4 regions of the Bradyrhizobium sp. USDA 4472 genome follow, and region 2 is predicted to be linked to each of the others. Evidence: predicted binding sites of a transcription regulator. Region 2 holds the regulator's gene; each other region holds the start of a gene.
The links. The regulator LexA, encoded in region 2, represses DNA repair genes until DNA is damaged. The targets are predictions, from matches to a motif close to TGTTCNNNNTGTGTTCNG.

Region 1 (3,696 bases), 750 kb from region 2:
GCTTCGTCGTGATCTCCTTGTAAGGGCGAAGAAGGTCGAGCAGCCAGACGAGCACGAGCTGATCGTTAGCGAGAGGATCGACCCAGATTTCAATCGAGTCGAACTTTGCACAAAGCTCGAAGAAACCGATATCGCGGCTGCCGAAGCCTTCCAGCGAGCCACGACAAACGCCGTCGAGCCAATGGTCGCCGGGATTGCAGTGCTTGGCTGATCGCCGCTCCAGCCCCATCAAAAGCTGTTCTTCGGAAGGCAATTTCCTCCAAACGAAACGAAGATAGAACCCGAGCGTGAGGTTCGCGAGGCCTGACCCCCGGAGCACGTCTTCGGCAGGATCATTCGTGGCTAAGATCAAATGGGACACGATTGTCTGTCAAAATTGCTACGCAACGCTCTGACGACGCGTACGCATTAATCAGGAGCGATGAGTGAAAAGGCCTCCCGGTCCCACTGCCACAGCCGTTCGCTGGTCAGGTGGGTACCGCCCCACCACCGGTCGATCCGGTTGTGCCGCAGAAAATTCTCGTAGCCACCAAGCACCGCTTTGCCGAACTCGGTGAGCAACAACCGGGATTGCTTGTACCGCGCGTGACGGAGGGCATCGTTGTGCATGTCGAATGTAAATGGCCCTTCCTCCAGCCCGGACACGGCCGGCACCGGAGAGCGGACGAGCCCGTCGAGCAGCGCTCCGACTTCCCAATAGTCGAAGACGCGACTCTCGTTGCGCTTCTGATGTCCCGGAAAGACGTCGAAGGGCCGCGCTTCGCCAGGCGCAACCAGCTCCAGGATCCGCGTCTCCGTAGCTCCCAGACCAGATGTGACGCCCGGAAGCTCTTCGAGCAGATCAATGATCGATTGCTCAAGTTGTGGAAACAGACTCAAATCCGCCTTGAGGAGATCGAACCAAGCCTGCGGCGTCGGCTCACGATAAGCCCGCCAGAGACGACCGGCCAGTTCGAGGTGATCATGTGTAGGCCTGACCATCGGCGGGTTGAGTTGCGCAAATTGCCCTGGATCGGCAGCACCAGCAGCGCCGTCCAGCTGACGCATCATGAGCTTGGAGACCGCCGCGTCCTCGCTGCTGCAATGATCGAGCAGCCAGAGCAGAAGCAATTGGGCGTTCGGCTCCCACCCGATCCACAATTCGGCCGAGCCACATTCTGACAACAGCTCGATCAATCCGTGACCCTTCAGGCCCGATTCATCGAGACGCCAGGACGGCGTATCGTCGAGCCAGTGAAGCCCTTGAGGCTGCGTCGCGCGCGGCGCAAAGAACGCATCGCGCTCCGCAGCGGACGGCAATCGTCCCCACACGAGCCGACGCTCGATCGCGATCACGAGGTCGGCACAGCCCGCCTGTTGGATGGCGCCGGCGATGGACGAGTCAGTCGTCACGATGAGCTTCGTCTTTGCTCGCATCACACCAGCCGATCACGACAACGCGCAAAAAGAAACGGGCACTGCCGACGTCGGCAACTCAACGTCCTCAGCGCCCGCTCCTCGCGAAAACTCTTGGAGCATGATCCGGAAAAGTGTGTAGCGGTTTTCCGATCAGATCATGCTCAAAACAACAACCCGGTCTACTCGTCCGCCGGCTCCTCGCCGTCGGCGTCGCTCTCGGGCGTGCCGGCCAGGATCTGCTCGGAAATCAGGCCGGAGTTCTGGCGGATCGCGGTCTCGATCTTGGCGGTGATGTCGGGGTTGGACTTCAAGAACGCTTTCGAGTTCTCGCGACCCTGACCGAGGCGCTGGCTGTCATAAGAGAACCAGGCGCCGGACTTTTCGACGATGCCGGCCTTGACGCCGAGATCGAGGATCTCGCCCATCTTGGAGACGCCCTCGCCGTACATGATGTCGAACTCGACCTGCTTGAAGGGCGGCGCCAGCTTGTTCTTCACCACCTTCACGCGCGTCGTGTTGCCGACCACTTCGTCGCGCTCCTTGATCGCGCCGATGCGGCGGATGTCGAGGCGGACCGAGGCGTAGAACTTCAGCGCGTTGCCGCCGGTCGTGGTCTCCGGCGATCCGTACATCACCCCGATCTTCATGCGGATCTGGTTGATGAAGATCACCATGGTGTTGGACTTGTTGATGGAGGCCGTGAGCTTGCGCAGCGCCTGGCTCATCAGACGGGCCTGCAGGCCCGGCAGCGCATCGCCCATCTCGCCTTCGAGCTCGGCCTTCGGCACCAGCGCCGCGACCGAATCGACCACCAGCACGTCCACCGCACCCGAGCGCACCAGCGTGTCGCAGATTTCCAGCGCCTGCTCGCCGGTATCCGGCTGGGAGATCAGGAGCTCGTCGATATTGACGCCGAGCTTGCGGGCATAGACCGGGTCGAGCGCGTGCTCGGCGTCGATGAAGGCGCAGATACCGCCTTTCTTCTGGGCTTCCGCCACCGTGTGCAGCGCCAGCGTGGTCTTGCCCGAGGATTCCGGCCCGTAGATCTCGACGATACGCCCTTTGGGCAGGCCGCCGATGCCGAGCGCGATATCCAGCCCCAGCGAGCCCGACGAGACCGCCTCGATATCCATCGAACGGTCGTTCTTGCCGAGCTTCATCACCGAGCCCTTGCCGAACTGACGCTCGATCTGGGAGAGCGCGGCAGCGAGAGCTTTACTCTTGTCCATGGAAGATCCTTCGACGATACGCAGGGCAGTGGTGGACATTGGGTCGTGCTCCTTATGGCGAGGATTCGCGCGGGGGACAAACGGTTGGCGGGGCGGCTCGTCGATAAAAACAACGTACACCGTTTGTTCCAGGTTCGCAATATGTTCTTTTGGGGAAAAGGTAGTCTCCGTATTTGACCTGCAGTGTCCTAAATTGAATTTGATGGTGTCCTAAGTTGTTTTCAGCCATTTGGCCGGTGGTATAATCGTTCTATTCGGGGCACGAGTGCCATGGACTATCGCGCTTACATCTTAGACGATGAAGGGCGCATCACCGGCGTGCATGAGCTGGATTGCGCCAACGACGAAGAAGCCAAAGAGAAGGCGGCCCAATTGCTCGACGGGCACGACCTAGATATCTGGCGGCGAGAACGGCACGTCGCCCGATTGAAGCATCACACGCGACAGTAATGCCGTCTCATTGGCGTTCGCCCTCTGTCCCGGCCCTTGACCTAAATCAAAGGTATTTCAACATAGAACAAAGTAAGGCCGCCTCATCTTGACGGCCTCTTCATTCCTCATCTGGATTGCGCCCATAGCTCTCAGCGGCCGCGCGGTCAGCCTGACGCTTGGCCTTACGCAGAAACAGTTCAAGATAGTCTTTGAGGTTGGTGTAACTGGCTGCCGAGATGTCGGACGGGAGGGTCAGCGTAACTGGCCCCTCGTCGGGGTTGAACACCTCCTGCAACATGCCGGGCTTCTCCTGATGCCCAATAGCAGCCACAGCGCTCTTCGCCGCCACTCCCTTCATCCAACCAAACCTATTTTTCGCCGCTGGCGTCATCGTACTGCCCGGCTCCTCTTGGCCGGATGATCTCGGGGACGCCAAGGATGCGCTGGCGGAGGTCCTTCACGAACAGGTCCGCGCTCTCGCTGTCGCGCTTGCCTGTGCGGCAGGAGACGATGGCCTTGGCCGAGGAGGCCAGCGCAATGAACGTGTACTGGTCGCCCTTGTGGCTCATTTCGTGGCGCTCAACCTAAAGCTTTCCCCAGCTTACGACCTATCCACAGGGGCGTCCTAATTCCCCCT
Region 2 (3,696 bases):
TTGCTGCCGTGCTCGCGGGAGCGGAGCCGCTGGCTGAGGAAACAGTCGCGCTCGATCGGGCCTTTCATCGCGTGCTTGCGCGCGATGTCGCGGCGCGGCGGACGCAGCCGCCTGAGGCGATGTCGGCGATGGATGGCTATGCCGTGCGTGCGGCCGATGCGGCCGAGGTCGACACACGGCTCACGGTGATCGGCGAAGTCGCAGCCGGCCGGCCGTTTGCTGGAAGGGTCGGCGCCGGCGAAGCCGTGCGGATCTTCACCGGTGGCGTCGTTCCCGATAACGCGGATGCCGTGGTGATCCAGGAGGACACCGTCGCCGACGGCGAGTGCATCACGATCAAGGAAGCCGCCATCACCGGACGACACATCCGCCCGGCCGGCATCGACTTCCGCGAGGGCGACGTGCTCCTGCGCAGCGGCACGCGGCTCACGGAGCGCGACCTCGCACTCGCCGCCGGGATGAACCATCCGCAACTCGCGGTCCGCCGCCGGCCGACGGTCGCAATTCTCGCCACCGGCGATGAGCTGGTGATGCCGGGCTCGACGCCCGGCCACGGCCAGATCGTCTATTCCAATGGCTATGCCCTTCATGCTCTGGCTCGCAGCGAAGGTGCCGACACGATCGATCTCGGGGTCGCGGCCGATACGTTTGCCGCCACCACATCGGGCATCCGTCGCGCGCGCGAGAGCGGCGCCGACATCCTGATCACGACCGGCGGTGCCTCGGTGGGCGACCACGATCTGGTGCAACAGGCACTGAGGGACGAAGGTATCTCGATGGCGTTCTGGAAGATCGCGATGCGACCGGGCAAGCCCATGATGAACGGGCAACTCGGATCGATGCGCGTGATCGGCCTGCCCGGCAATCCCGTATCATCCTACGTTTGCGCTTTCCTGTTTCTGGTCCCGCTGATTCGCGCGCTGTCGGGGCGTTCGGTGGTTCATCATCGCCGCGAGCGCGCCGTGCTCGGCCGCGATGTCGGCGCCAACGATCAGCGCGAAGATTATCTGCGCGCGCGGCTGGCAGAGCGTGACGACGGCACGCTGGTCGCCGTTCCCGTCGATCATCAGGACTCCTCGTTGCTTTCGAATCTGGCTGCGGCACAGGCACTTCTCGTGCGCGCACCGTTCGCGCCGAAGGCCGAAGCAGGCACCGCTTGCGAGGTGCTGCGGCTGCCCGTCTGACCGCTTCGTTCGCGTGCGTTCCGCGAACTTCGTCGCGTTCACGGCAAATTAAGCAGTTGCGGAACATGTATCGAACATATAGTGTCCGTTCATGATTTGTTTCGAGCATGTAGCGGCTTATGGCTGAATTCAGCGTCTCGGAATTGAACGACATCACCAGGGGGATTTTGGTCGAGATGTTAACGCGCAAACAATACGAGCTCCTGCGGTTCATCAGCGAGCGGCTGAAGGAAAGCGGCGTACCACCCTCCTTCGACGAGATGAAGGACGCGCTCGATCTGCGCTCGAAATCGGGCATCCACCGCCTGATCACTGCGCTCGAGGAGCGCGGCTTCATCCGCCGTCTGCCCAACCGCGCCCGCGCGATCGAGGTGATCAAGCTGCCCGAGCTCCAGGCCGCCGCCGGCAATCGCCGCGGCTTCACCCCGAGCGTCATCGAGGGCAACCTCGGCAAGGTGCGCATGACGTCGAGCCCGCCGGCGGATGAGGGCGAGCGTCCCGTCGCGGTGCCCGTCATGGGCCGGATCGCGGCCGGTACGCCGATCGAAGCCTTGCAGACCCGCAGCCACACTATCAGCGTTCCGCCCGACATGCTCGGCGCGGGCGAGCACTATGCGCTCGAAGTGCGCGGCGATTCCATGGTGGACGCCGGCATCCTCGACGGCGACATGGCCCTCATCCAGCGCAACGAGAGCTGCGACACTGGCGACATCGTCGTCGCCCTGATCGACGACGAGGAAGCCACCTTGAAGCGCTTCCGTCGCCGCGGCGCCTCGATCGCGCTCGAGCCAGCGAATGCCGCCTATGAGGTCCGCATCCTGCCCCCCAACCGGGTCAAGATCCAGGGCAAGCTGATCGGTCTCTATCGCAAGTACTGAGCGCCACGTTCTCGCGCGATCGGTGACTGCGATCAACGATTGGAGCGGACGATTGTCCGCTCCGGCTGGATAGACTTTCTGGTTCTGCACAGATTATCCCGCCACCTCTCCAGCCCTACATCCCCGGCATGCCGCAACGAAGCACACTCGCTTCGATGGGCCTCCAGGGAGACTGAGGAGAGAATGATGAGCAAGATCATCCTGAGCACCGTCACGATGACGCTGATCGCAGCGTCCGGATCGCACGCCTTTGCTGCGCATGCGCAGCATCGCCTCGGCAAGGTGCCGCAGGCGACGAGCGCGCAGATCCGCGATGCCCGCAACGCCATCGAGCAACAGGCGCAGCCCGGCTGGCAATATTCCGGCTGGTCCGCGCCGGCCGGACGCTGAGCGCGAAGCCTCCCAAATGCACGGAGGCAAGCTTTGTTCCCAGCCGTTCGGGAAAGATAATGTGATTGCGGCTCGCGGATCGGAGCCGCAGATTTGCCTACAACCAAGCAGAGCCTTGCAGGCTTCAACTCTGATAGAGGCCGGCGCCTCCAGGACAGAGGCGCGGGTTGCTATCCCCGATGAGGAGCACCCGATGTGTGACTATAGCTTGCATGCCGTCGCGACGCGTCCCGCAGAAGTCGGCGAGACGATCGTCACGACAACGTTCCGCGGCACCTCGACGCGCGGCTTCGCCTCTGAAGCCGACATGTCGGTCGCGGTCTGCCTGCTTCCGGGAACGGAGCTCGCCTTCGCCGACAACGTCCGCTACGACAACAGGTGGATCTGGACCCGCACCATCAATTCCCGCGTAGGCAAGTTCGGCAAGGTTGATCCGCACATTCCCGATCGCCATCACGACGCGATCGAATTCCCCGATGGCAAATACGTGCTGGTGACGCAGCTCGTCGAAGGCCAGCGCGCAACCGTGCTGCAACTGCCCGTGACCCAGCCGCTCGGCGAGCGCGAGCACAAGCCGCAAGTGGCCGCCGACAGTCGCACGACGCCGCCACGCCTGCCGATCGGCTGAAGCGTCGATTCTAGTCCTCGGCCTGAAGGTCGGCCTCCGACGGCGTTGCGTCTTTGGTCCGCGGAGCTGCCGACCGTGGCTTGAGGGTTTGGCCGAAATCTGCATCGCCGGGCGCCACCGGCGACCAGGAGCGGTTTGCGCCCCTCGCTCTCACCGGCTGAACCGCAAAACCGTCACCGCGCTGTGTCAGCGCAAGCGCGCCCTGGCTCGCCAGACGCGGCCGATCGATCACCATTGCAGCGCAATCGGGCGGCGCAGGCCTCGCCGTCACCACCAGCGCTGCGCGGCTGCAATCGTCGGCCAGCGCGTCGATGCGCAGCGCCAGCGCAATCATGCGGCCGTCGGCAAGCGGCGTCACGCAGCCGGCATCGTCGCACGACACGCCGTCGCCGAGCGAAGCGCTGGCGGCATCGCGCGGGTCGGCGTCCGCCGCGAGCCACTCCTTGAGAAGGAAATTGTCCTTCTTCGTCCTGATCAGATGCAGCTGCCCATCCTTGCCGCGCACCGCGACGTTCTGGCCGTCGGCGGCAATGAGAATGTCGGGTTGCCGCACCGACAAGGCCCAGATCGTTGCGACCGCAAGCACGATCGCACCCGACCAGCGCAGCGGCGTGCG
Region 3 (3,696 bases), 2.4 Mb from region 2:
CGCCTTCAGCTTGTCGACGTCGCGCACGTTCATCTTGAACCCGCCGGGCATCACGATGTCGCCGGGCTTCTGGTCCGCCTTGCATGCGCCAAGCCATTTGGCCTCCAGCGTCATGGTGGTGTCGCGCCCTGCGGTACCGGCGGCACCGCCCTGCGCATGTGACGAGGTCTTCACCGTGTAGGCCGAATTGAAGTCGCCTGTGATCTCGGCGTGCGAGGTCGTGGACATGCCGGCGACGCTGCACTCGGAATCGCTGACATAGCCGGTGGCCGTCTTCTTGACGTCTTGCTTGGAGCAGACCTGCTTGGCCATCGGCGAGATGTTGTTGCTCATCTCCTTGTCGACAGCCTCATCGGTGCAATGCTGCATGGTCATTTCCGGCATCGCAGAGCCGGTCCTGACCATTTTCATTTCCCAGAGGCCTGCCTTGCGCACCGGCAGGTCGTCAGCGACGGCGCTGCCCGCCGACAGCACGAGACAAGCGACTGATCCGAGCAAAGCAAGCTTGCGCGTCATGGCAGAACTCCCGGCTGAGATGTCGAGGCTCGCCGTTCCGAAACGCCTCAGTAGAGGGTGCGGATCGGCCGATCGGCGGCGCCGTAGGGCACCCAACGACAGGCGAACGAGATGTAACCGCCCTGATAGGCCTGCACCGCGAGGAATTTCACCACCTTGCCGTACTGCGCGCAGTGATCGACCGCGACCTGGCGCGCATCGACCTGGGTCGCCATCGAATAAGCGATGATGCCGCCGGTGTCGTTGCCCTTGAAAGGCGGCACCGGGAGGATGTCGGCGCGCGCCGACTGGCTCGCCATCATACCCAAGGCAAGAAGGCCCGCGGCCGCAATGATTCGCATTCCCGTCACTCCAATTGATTGCCGGCAGTTTACGTTGCCGGCGCGGCGGTGGAAAGAACCGAAGGCCTGTCGAATGCGACGTTGTGATCAACTCCTGCCCGAGTGTTGCCGCGCTGCACTTGACCTCCCCCGCCCTTCGCGGCACCGTCTGACCTTCGCAGATCATGCTGTCTGGATTGCCCATGCGCGCCTCGACCTCCCCGAAATCGCTTCGCTTTGCCGCCGTTCTCGGCCTCGTGTTCGGGGCGCTGTCGCTCACCGAGGCCAAGGCCGCCAATCCGCTGGAGCTGAATTTCTGGCTGAGCGGGCCGCGCTATGACGGCAATGTCGCCGAATGCGACAAGGCGCTGCCGACGATCTCGAGCCAGTTCTGGGAGAAGGAAAGCTCGTTCTGGAATTCGCCCTTGCAAATCACGGGCTTCGCCAACGTTCACGAGACCGCTTTCCGGCCCTGGGCTTCGGACAACATTCCGCGCCGCTTCTGCACCGGCGAGGCCATGCTGACTGACGGCAAGGTGCGCAGGGTGCACTTCTCGATCATCGAGGATGGCGGCTTTGCCGGATATGGTCAGGGCGTCGAATGGTGCGTGGTCGGGCTCGACCGCAACTGGGCGTACAACCCGTCCTGCCGCGCAGCCAAGCCCTGAGCCGAAGGCCCTGATTCGGGCTCATCGAGCCACGGGATCATCCGGCGCCGGAATTTTGTTCTTGAAATGTTCTCGTTGCCTGCTAGGCTTCTGCACAGTCTAGTTGAGGGGCGTCACCATGTTTCATTTTAGATTGCATTCGTTCTTCCGTCTCGTGATTTCGCTGACCCTCCCCCTGACCCTTGCCGCCGGGCTGATCTCGCTCGCCGACGGTGCAAAGGCGCAGGACAAGCGACAGAACACACCCGGTGAATTCGACTTCTACGTGCTGTCGCTGTCGTGGTCGCCGTCCTTCTGCGAGGAAGCGGCCGAGCGCGGCCGCGGCGGCGGGCGCTCCAACATTCAGTGCGAGGGACGGCCTTATTCCTTCGTGGTTCACGGGCTCTGGCCGCAATATGAGAGCGGCTTTCCGGAATATTGCCAGCGGCCGTCGCCGCGGCTGAACCGCAGCATCGTCTCTTCGATGCTCGATTTGATGCCGGCGCCAGGATTGATCTTCAATGAATGGGACAAGCACGGCACCTGCTCAGGGCTCACCGACCGCACCTATTTCGAGACCATTCGCAAGGCGCGCGCCGCGATCAAGATCCCGGCCGAATATCTCGAGCTGTCGGAGGCCAAGACGGTGGCGCCTGGCGAGGTGGAAGAAGCCTTCATCAAGGCCAATCCCGGTTTGAGCAATGCGGCCATCTCGATCACCTGCAACCGGACGCGGCTGTCCGAAGTCCGCATCTGCCTCAGCAAGGACCTGCAGTTCCGCGCCTGCGAGGAGCTCGAACGCCGCTCCTGCCGCCGCGACCAGGTGACGATGCCGCCGATCAGGGGCGGTTAGATCAGGCATTCGTGCCCCGACGCAGCGCAGTTTCTCTTCGACGATGCGCTGCAGAGCCGGGCCGCGCTGCATGGGAAATCCCAAGCCCCTGGGAGCCGGCTCTGCGCAGCAGCGTTGCACGCTGCCACGCGTCCGGGACACTCGCGCTTGCCTCTTTGCTCAAGCCGCCGCGTGGCGTAGTGCTCTTGCATGAACTATCGCCACGCCTTTCATGCCGGGAATTTTGCCGACGTCATCAAGCACATCGTGCTGGCACGCATCCTGACCTATCTGCAGGACAAGCCAGCCGCCTTCCGCGTCATCGACACCCATGCGGGTGCCGGGCTCTATGATCTCGACAGCGACGAGGCGCGCCGCAGCGGCGAGTGGCTGACCGGCGTCGCGCGACTGATGCAGGCGCGCCTCTCGAACGAGAGCGTCGCGCTGACCAAGCCGTACACGGACATCGTCCGGGCCTTCAACCCGAAGGGCGAGCTCAAGGCTTACCCGGGCTCGCCGCTGATCGCGCGCGCGCTGATGCGGCCGCAGGACCGGCTGGTGGCCTGCGAGCTCGAGCCGAAGGCGCGCAAGACGCTGATCGACGCGTTGCGGCGCGACGAACAGGCGCGCGTGGTCGATCTCGACGGCTGGATGGCGCTGCCGGCTTTCGTCCCGCCGAAGGAGCGGCGCGGGCTCGTGCTGATCGATCCGCCCTTCGAGGCCAAAGACGAGTTCCAGCGGCTGGGCGAGGCCTTCTCCACCGCCTTCGCGAAATGGCCGACCGGTATCTATGTAATCTGGTATCCCGCCAAGAGCCGGCGCGCCACCGACACGCTGGCGCAACTCGTGGCTCGCACCGCAGCTGCCGCAAAGACTCCCGGGAAATGTCTCCGCCTCGAATTCAGCGTCGCGCCGCAGGCCGACGGCGCCGCCCTCACCTCGACCGGGCTCCTGATCGTCAATCCGCCGTACACGCTGCAAAGCGAGCTCAAGACGATTCTGCCCGAATTGGAAATGCCGCTCGGCCAAGGCGGAGCTGCCAGATTCCGATTAGAGGTACCCAAGGCGTAAATTAGGAGGTACCCACGACGTAAGGCACCGTGATCTTTGGGAAAAATATGCAGGAGCGGTAGTCAATCTGCAAAGAACCGTATTATGCTGTTTCTGTGACTGGCTTTACGTTCCGCTTCCGCGAATGGTTGCGGCGGAGTGAAGGCCCTAAGAAAGATCCGGACGGACCGATGGGTCTGCCCAAGGATGGCCAGCTCTCCCGGGCTTCGTAATGCCCGGTCATGTCGCGACGCGTGTCTGCTTGCGACGGAGGAGCAATGAGGGGGAGTTTCCCGATGGCCAATACGGGAACGGTCAAGTTCTTCAATGG
Region 4 (3,696 bases), 110 kb from region 2:
GCGCTCCTTCCGGATCGTCTCGAACTCGACCTTGCCACGCATCACGATGGAACCGCGGCCGAGGTGATAGGCGCTGCGGATGCCCTGGCGTCCAAGGATGATGCCTCCGGTCGGGAAGTCCGGGCCCGGGATGATGTTGTTGAGCTCGTCGATCGTCAGCGACGGATTGTCGATCAGCGCCACGCAGGCATCGATGACCTCGCCGAGATTGTGCGGCGGGATATTGGTCGCCATGCCGACGGCGATGCCGCCGGCGCCGTTGACCAGAAGGTTCGGGAACCGAGCCGGCAGAACGACAGGCTCCCGCTCGGAGCCGTCATAGTTGTCCTGGAAATCGACCGTATCGTCGTCGATGTCCTCGAGCAGCTTCAGCGCGATCTTGGTCAGGCGGGATTCGGTGTAGCGCATGGCCGCTGGCGGATCGCCGTCGACCGAGCCGAAATTGCCCTGCCCATCGATCAGGGGCGCGCGCATCGAGAAGTCCTGCGCCATGCGCACCAGGGCGTCGTAGATCGCCTGGTCGCCATGGGGGTGGTACTTACCCATGACTTCACCGACGGCACCGGCGGACTTCTTGTGCTTCTTGTCCGGGGTGTCGCCGCGATTGTTCATCGCGTAGAGGATGCGGCGATGCACCGGCTTCAACCCGTCGCGCGCATCGGGCAGCGCACGCGATACGATCACGCTCATGGCGTAATCGAGGTAGGACTTCTTCATCTCCTCGTAGATCGAAACGGGGCGAATGTCCGAGGGTTGCGCCGGCTGGTCGCCGGGCTTGTTGTCGTCGTCTGCCAAGGGGAAATCCGGTGAGATTCTATCTGGGAATCATATAGCGCATCGAGGCCCTGATAACCACCCTCGCGAGGCCAGGGAAGCGCTTTTTCCGTCTATTCTTCCAATAACTTACGTCCCTGAAGCGGGCATCTTGGATGAGCCTGGAATCAACCTTCCAAAATCGCCTCGGACGGGCGGTCGAGCCGTGGGCGAGTGCGGCCGTTCTGCCGCTTTGCAGCCCGCGCCCCGACTTCATCCCAAACATGAAGCGGGCCCGCAAATTCCGAGCCCCTTCCGTCGATTAGTTGGGTTTACTGACGCGACGTGGAAGGTGTTGATCAACCTGACCAGCGCACCCTCATCGCCCGGACCATTCCTAGAACGGGATGTCGTCGTCCATGTCATTGTTGCGGCCACCACCGCCGGCCGCCACGGGCCGACGCGGTGCGCTGCTGACCGGACCCGACGAGCCGAAATCGCCGCCCGGCTCGTCACCGAAGCTGCCGCCACCTCCGCCGCCGCGGCCGTCGAGCATCGTCAGCGTCGAGTTGAAGCCCTGCAGCACGACCTCGGTGGAGTACTTCTCGACGCCGCTCTGGTCGGTCCATTTGCGGGTCTGGAGCGCGCCTTCGATGTAAACCTTGGCGCCCTTCTTCAGATACTGCTCGGCGACCTTGCAGAGCCCTTCATTGAAGATCACGACGCGGTGCCACTCGGTCTTTTCCTTGCGCTCGCCGCTGTTCTTGTCGCGCCAGGTCTCGGAGGTGGCGATGCTCAGATTCGCGATCGGTCGCCCGTCCTGGGTGCGGCGGATCTCCGGATCCTTGCCGAGATTTCCAACCAGAATGACCTTGTTGACGCTTCCCGCCATCGCCGCTCTCCACTCCAATGCCACTGAATTTCGAAAAGGCGCGCCCGCGCTGCCGCCTGTTGGGCCGACCCTATACGCTTACAAGCGCCGATCGGCCCACCACGCCCTCGGTTATCCCCACATATAGCACCGACCGGGCCTTCGTTCCAGATTTGTTCCCATCGAAATGGCTGCGACCCAAGCGTCCAAACCCTGCGCCGCAGTATGACCACATCTTGGGGGGAATCGGACCGTTACACTCAATACACCCGCTGGCGTTGCATTCCAGACCGACCGGATCGGCCACAATGTCGACATCGGTCTCGTCCGCCTCACTTACCGCTTCGGCAGCCCGGCAATCGCTGAATACGGTCATCAAGTACTGATCCCCAAAGCACTGATCCCTCTGAATCCATTCGAGGATCGAAGGCCGGCCTCGCGCCGGCCTTTTGCTGTTTCTTCCAGCAAACGCCACGTTTTGCGCCTGTTGTGGCTTTTGAGAGACACAACTTGCGGCTTCAGTGGTGTAAGCAAGACGTCAGTTGGACGACGTCCGCTGCCCTTCCGACGCACGGAAGGCAACAACAGAAACTGGGACTGGGATAAGTTGAAAATGAAAAAGGTTTTGTTGGCTTCGGCCGCTCTGTTCGCCCTCACTGGCGCCGCTTCGGCTGCCGATCTGGCGGCTCGCCCCTACACCAAGGCTCCGGTAGCTATCGCTTCGATCTACAACTGGAGCGGCTTCTACATTGGCGCCAACGCTGGTGGCGGCTCCAGCCACAATTGCTGGGACACGACCAGCGTCGGTGGCGCTACTGTCCCCACGACGAGCGAAGGTTGCCATGACGCGACCGGCGCTCTCGCCGGTGGTCAGATCGGTTATCGCTGGCAGTCCGCCGCCTGGTTGTTCGGCGTCGAAGCGCAGGGTGATTGGGCCGATCTGAAGGGTTCGAACACCAGCTCGCCCGCCGCGTTCTTCCCGCTGGTGAACAATACCAAGATCGACGCCATAGGCCTCTTCACCGGCCAGGTGGGTTACGCTTGGAACAACGTCCTCTGGTATGTGAAGGGCGGTGCGGCCGTCACCCACAACAAGTTCAGCGGCACTCTGGCCGGTGTCACGGTCGGCGACGCGAGCGACACCCGTTGGGGCGGCACCATCGGCACCGGCATCGAGTTCGGCTTCGCGCCGAACTGGTCGGTTGGTTTTGAGTACAACCACCTGTTCATGGGCAAGCACAACGACAGCTTCACGGTGGTCGGCCTGCCCTTCCGCGCCGACAACATCAAGCAGGATGTGGACATGGGCACCGTCCGCCTGAACTACACCTTCGGTGGCCCGGTGGTCGCGAAGTACTGATCCTCGCAACCGACGTCACAACGTCACGAAAGGCCGGCCTCGTGCCGGCCTTTTTGCTGTTCCATTCGGTGCAATTGCCATCAGCTGCTGCCAAGTCCCGCCAGCGCCACAACAATCCGTTGACGATTCGCAAGTCCCTCTGGAAATCCCTCCCCGTTCTTCCTACGTTCGCTCACATACCCATTGGCGCCGATCCCGGTTCCGGGCGAAGCGCGCCGGAACGTTGGCGCGGTCGCTCGCTCATGGGATTCTTCGAGGGCAACGGGATGGATGAAGTGATCAAGGCGAAGCGCCAACAGCAGAACGCGGGCTCCAGCCTGCGCGCGATTACGATCCGTGGCGCGCGCGAGCACAACCTCAAGAATATCGACGTCGAGATTCCCCGCGACAAGCTCGTGGTTTTCACCGGCCTCTCCGGCTCCGGCAAATCCTCGCTCGCCTTCGACACCATCTATGCGGAAGGCCAGCGCCGCTACGTCGAATCACTGTCGGCCTATGCCCGCCAGTTCCTGGAGATGATGCAGAAGCCCGACGTCGACCAGATCGACGGCCTGTCCCCGGCAATCTCGATCGAGCAGAAGACGACGTCGAAGAATCCGCGCTCGACCGTGGGCACGGTCACCGAGATCTACGACTATATGCGCCTGCTCTGGGCGCGCGTAGGCGTGCCCTATTCGCCGGCCACGGGACTTCCGATCGAAAGCCAGACCGT

Region 1: the regulator LexA is predicted to act here: its motif matches at 2,759-2,776, upstream of recA (recombinase RecA).
Region 3: the regulator LexA is predicted to act here: its motif matches at 1,561-1,578, upstream of ACVWZ4_RS17145 (ribonuclease T2 family protein).
Region 4: the regulator LexA is predicted to act here: its motif matches at 1,788-1,805, upstream of ACVWZ4_RS29075 (single-stranded DNA-binding protein).

What each region holds. Positions count from the first base shown of each region.
Region 1 is NZ_JBSSAM010000001.1:5,315,774-5,319,469, reverse strand. Features, by position in the region: gene ACVWZ4_RS24730 (hypothetical protein) at 1-361, opposite strand, end outside; gene ACVWZ4_RS24725 (hypothetical protein) at 409-1,335, opposite strand; gene recA (recombinase RecA) at 1,578-2,666, opposite strand; gene ACVWZ4_RS24715 (hypothetical protein) at 2,898-3,077, shown strand; gene ACVWZ4_RS24710 (hypothetical protein) at 3,178-3,450, opposite strand; gene ACVWZ4_RS24705 (hypothetical protein) at 3,428-3,628, opposite strand.
Region 2 is NZ_JBSSAM010000001.1:6,068,480-6,072,175, reverse strand. Features, by position in the region: gene ACVWZ4_RS28530 (molybdopterin molybdotransferase MoeA) at 1-1,184, shown strand, start outside; gene lexA (transcriptional repressor LexA) at 1,361-2,062, shown strand; gene ACVWZ4_RS28520 (hypothetical protein) at 2,249-2,452, shown strand; gene ACVWZ4_RS28515 (hypothetical protein) at 2,646-3,080, shown strand; gene ACVWZ4_RS28510 (ComEC/Rec2 family competence protein) at 3,091-3,696, opposite strand, start outside.
Region 3 is NZ_JBSSAM010000001.1:3,709,201-3,712,896, reverse strand. Features, by position in the region: gene ACVWZ4_RS17160 (DUF3617 domain-containing protein) at 1-516, opposite strand, end outside; gene ACVWZ4_RS17155 (hypothetical protein) at 564-857, opposite strand; gene ACVWZ4_RS17150 (hypothetical protein) at 1,040-1,504, shown strand; gene ACVWZ4_RS17145 (ribonuclease T2 family protein) at 1,623-2,336, shown strand; gene ACVWZ4_RS17140 (23S rRNA (adenine(2030)-N(6))-methyltransferase RlmJ) at 2,526-3,386, shown strand; gene ACVWZ4_RS17135 (cold-shock protein) at 3,662-3,696, shown strand, end outside.
Region 4 is NZ_JBSSAM010000001.1:6,178,672-6,182,367, reverse strand. Features, by position in the region: gene gyrA (DNA gyrase subunit A) at 1-795, opposite strand, end outside; gene ACVWZ4_RS29075 (single-stranded DNA-binding protein) at 1,151-1,645, opposite strand; gene ACVWZ4_RS29070 (outer membrane protein) at 2,238-2,984, shown strand; gene uvrA (excinuclease ABC subunit UvrA) at 3,251-3,696, shown strand, end outside.